DNA from 2 places in the Pseudoalteromonas sp. BMB genome. Region 1 is predicted to be linked to the other one. Evidence: predicted binding sites of a transcription regulator. Region 1 holds the regulator's gene; the other holds the start of a gene.

Region 1 (2,210 bases):
GTGCTGCTGCTGCACCCATTGAAAGTGTAGCTGAACCGCCACCCGCTTTAGCTTCAACCACTTCAGTACCCGCGTTTTGGATACGAGTCGTTAGTGCAGCAACTTCTTCGTCAGTGAACTCAACACCTTCAACTTGAGAAAGTAGAGGTAGAATTGTAGTACCTGAGTGACCACCAATTACTGGGATCTTAACTTCAGCAACGTCTAGACCTTTAAGCTCTGCGATGAAAGTTTCAGCGCGGATAACGTCAAGCGTTGTTACACCGAATACGCGAGCTGGATCATAAGTACCTGCTTTTTTGAACACTTCAGCAACGATTGGTACCGTGCCATTTACTGGGTTTGTGATGATACCAACAAGTGCTTTAGGGCAGCTTCTAACGATACCTTCAGCAAGTGTCTTGATGATACCTGCGTTAACGTTGAATAGGTCAGCACGGTCCATACCAGGCTTACGAGGCATACCAGCAGGGATAAGCACTACGTCAGCACCAGCAAGAGCTGGGTCTAGGTCGTCTTTACCATAACCCGCTACTTTTACCGCAGTTGGGATGTGAGATAAGTCAACTGCAACACCAGGTACAACAGGTGCAACGTCATAAAGCGCTAACTCAGAGCCAGCTGGAAGACCATTTTTAAGCAATAAAGATAGAGCTTGACCGATACCGCCAGCGGCACCTAATACAGCAACTTTCATTTGAATTCTCCATAATTTGAAGGTGGAATTGAGTGTGCAGTAAAGATAATGAAAAGCGCTGTTAAACACAAATTAATCACGGTTATTTTCGAGATTTTTTGACTAATGTCTTAAATAAAAGTGTAAAGATCGCGACACTTTGTACACTTATGCTTTACGGCTGCCATTTTGATCGCGCAAATTTGGGAATCTCGGCGGTTTTGTGTAGAATTTAAAGATTAGCCGTAAAAGAAGACAGACTATGCAGCCGCAAGAAAAACAAGAAGCACTGATCAAAGCATTTAAAGCCATTTTAAAAGAAGAAAACTTTGGCTCTCAAGGTGAAATTGTTGATGCTCTAAAACAACAAGGGTTTGACAACGTCAGTCAGAGCAAAGTGTCGCGCATGCTGAGCAAGTTTGGTGCTGTGCGTACCCGCAATGCCAAGCAAGAAATGGTTTACTGCTTACCCGCTGAAATGAGCGTGCCAACAGCAAAAAGCCCTTTACGTCAGTTAGTCGTTGATATTATGCACAACGAAATGATGATTATTATTCGAACCAGTCCAGGTGCTGCACAGTTAATTGCGAGACTACTTGACTCATTAGGCACCGCAGACGGCGTATTAGGTACCATCGCTGGCGATGACACGATTTTTATTGCCCCTGCCAAAGTATCTGAAATCGACGTTACTTTAGATAAAGTAAAAACCCTGTTCGATAACGTTTAGTCTATTATTTTTATCGGTGCTAACTCACAGGTTAGCACATACTCTGATACTCTAGCTTCTACGAACACGCTTCCCCACTATCACGATAAACAGAATAAATTGCTTATCTTTACAGCAAAAAACGTTTGACATAATATGTCTAATTGTGGCAACTTTAGAAACGCATGTGAGGTTTTCTCACTACGCATGGATGGTTTTTAAGCTGATTGATTAGCTTCTCGGATTTGTTTCCTACAGTGTCTCCGTCTTACCGGACACGAACGCTATTCGCTTCACTCAATCATCTCACATTCTATGATGCGGAACTCACCGCTTGATAAACACAAAGACACCTTGCGGCGCTGAGTGGACAATTCACTGACTTAACCGCTTAAAAGGAAATACAAGGAACTAGGATCAGCAATGGAATTTTTAAATACTGCATTTACGTTTCCCACTGTTATTTTTTCAACACTATTACTCATAGTGCTGTTGTTCTGGTTAATTGCTTTACTCGGTTTTGCTGATATCGATATCTTAGAAGGCGATGTTGATATTGAAGCCGAAGGCGCAAGTTCTGGTTCTTTTTGGGAAGTCGCTTTTGGCGGCGTCCCTGTCAGTATTTCATTGAGTTTAATCATCGCGCTGGGCTGGATTATCAGTATCTATGTGCAACAGTTTTTTGCTTACCTACTGGGCAATGGCATTTTTTACTACCTGATGGGCACGGTATTTATGCTTGCCAGCCTCATTGCAGCATTACCACTAACCGCCGTCATTGTAAGGCCACTACGACGCTTTTTCGAAAGCCAAGAAACCACATCA
Region 2 (2,210 bases), on a different contig from region 1:
TTCTGATAGGTCAACAAGGTTTCATCGTCAAGATCGCGCTTGCCAGCCGCTTTTTCATCTAGTGCTTCAAATGGCGTTAAACGCTTAACGTTTTGCTCAAGCCAAGTTTTGTATGGATGTCTGGATTTCAAATCTTGATCGATTTCATCGGACTGCCAAATCTTGCCATGTAAAGTATCAACCACCAGTAATTCACCTGGACCCACGCGACCTTTTTCAATAACTTCATCTGGCGCGTAATCCCAAATACCCACTTCCGAGGCAAGCGTAATAAAGCCGTCTTGTGTGATCACATAACGGGCAGGACGAAGACCGTTACGGTCCAAATTACAGGCAGCAAAGCGCCCATCAGACATTACGATGCCAGCTGGTCCATCCCACGGTTCCATATGCATGGAGTTAAAGTCATAGAATGCGCGTAAGTCTTCATCCATAGCGCGATTTTTCTGCCATGCAGGTGGTACTAACATACGCATAGCGCGGAATAAGTCCATGCCACCAGCTAAAAATAGCTCTAGCATGTTATCTAAACTAGACGAGTCAGAACCCGTTTCATTGACAAACGGTGCCGCATTTTGCAAATCTGGTAACAACGGTGACGCGAACTTGTAAGCACGTGCCCTCGCCCACTGACGGTTACCTTCAATGGTATTGATCTCACCATTGTGAGCTAAATAGCGGAATGGTTGCGCCAACGGCCATCGAGGCTGTGTATTGGTTGAAAAGCGCTGATGGAATACACAAATCGCACTGGTCATCCGCATATCAGCAAGATCCGTATAAAAATTCGGTAGATCCGCCGGCATCATTAAGCCTTTGTAGATAGTCACTAAACCAGACAAACTACAAATATAAAACTGCTCATCTTGCTCTAAACGCTTTTCAATGCGTCGTCTTGCTATATATAGACGACGCTCTAAATCTTTAGGACGCCACCCTTCAGGAGCACCGACAAAAACCTGTTTAAACTGCGGTAATTGTGCTTTAGCGATAGGACCCAACATAGATGGATCGGTGGGTACTTCACGCCAACCTATGAGCGTCAGTGTTTCTTTTTCTAATTCTTCACTGATCACTTTCTCAGCCGCAGCTGCAAGCTCATGGTCCTGATTTAAAAATAGCATACCTACCGCATAGTTTTTGCCCACATGCCAATCGTTTTCAGCTGCGACGGCACGGAAAAAACTATCCGGTTTTTGTAATAACAGTCCACAACCATCACCGGTTTTGCCATCAGCAGAAATACCACCTCGGTGCTGCATGCGGTCTAAACCTGTGATTGCTGTACGGATCAGTTTGTGACTCGGCTGACCGCTTACATGCGCAATCAAGCCAAATCCACAGTTATCTTTTTCTAATTTTGAGTCGTATAACATAGACTCCTCCCCTTGCTACAACGGCCAGCTCATGACGGTACGACGAAATGCTGGCAGATATTCAAAATTAGCCTTGATTGAAAGTAGAGTCAACACAAATATGAATACATATTCATAAACTTGAATATTTCTCATTGGTAAGACAAGTTAGCCAAAATCGTAATAAATTTGCCACTTTGAAAATAGTGAATATAAATTTGTAAAATGACACCGGTATCACACCAATAAAAATGCAACGAGACACAACCGAAAGCAAACGTTTACGTAAACGTAAACCAAGGTAAAAATGAATAATTATTCACTTTTTGGATTTTATAGAACTCAATATCGAAGCACGTTCGATTACACTGTTTATATAGGTATGCAAAACAGAGAGCGTTTTTAGCTTGACGCTAACGTCAACTTGAGTTGATAAAAATAAGCGAGTAGCTCTAAGTTAGATAAACGCGAATAGCGTTAATGAAAGTGTAGATATCTTAAATTCAATGAACTTGCTGGTTTTCAACCAAACATCAGACAAAAAGACTTGCTAAGAAAAGTAGGTAGGAAGATATTAGAAGATTTTTTAAAAAATAAAGCATGGCAGAGTATCGACTCTGCCATAAGCGGTTAGCTTATTCCGCTGCTGCTTCGTCTTTCTTATATTTAGCTGCTGTTTCAGCAATAAGAGGTTGAAGCTCACCTTTTTGGAACATCTCAATGATAATGTCACAACCACCGATTAACTCACCTTCTACCCAAAGCTGAGGGAAAGTTGGCCAGTTCGCATAATGTGGTAGTTCAGCACGAATGTCTGGATTTAATAAAATGTCAACATAAGCAAACTGCTCACCA

Evidence for each region. Region 1 encodes ArgR, which controls arginine synthesis, uptake and breakdown. Its sites were predicted from a motif close to ANTGAATANNTATTCANT; they were not measured.
Region 2: the regulator ArgR is predicted to act here: its motif matches at 1,476-1,493, upstream of gltB (glutamate synthase large subunit).

Annotation. Positions count from the first base shown of each region.
Region 1 is NZ_MBQA01000204.1:88,540-90,749, forward strand. Features, by position in the region: gene mdh (malate dehydrogenase) at 1-697, opposite strand, end outside; gene argR (transcriptional regulator ArgR) at 939-1,406, shown strand; gene BB427_RS20910 (OB-fold-containig protein) at 1,809-2,210, shown strand, end outside.
Region 2 is NZ_MBQA01000076.1:92,593-94,802, forward strand. Features, by position in the region: gene gltB (glutamate synthase large subunit) at 1-1,376, opposite strand, end outside; gene BB427_RS07110 (Grx4 family monothiol glutaredoxin) at 1,991-2,210, opposite strand, start outside.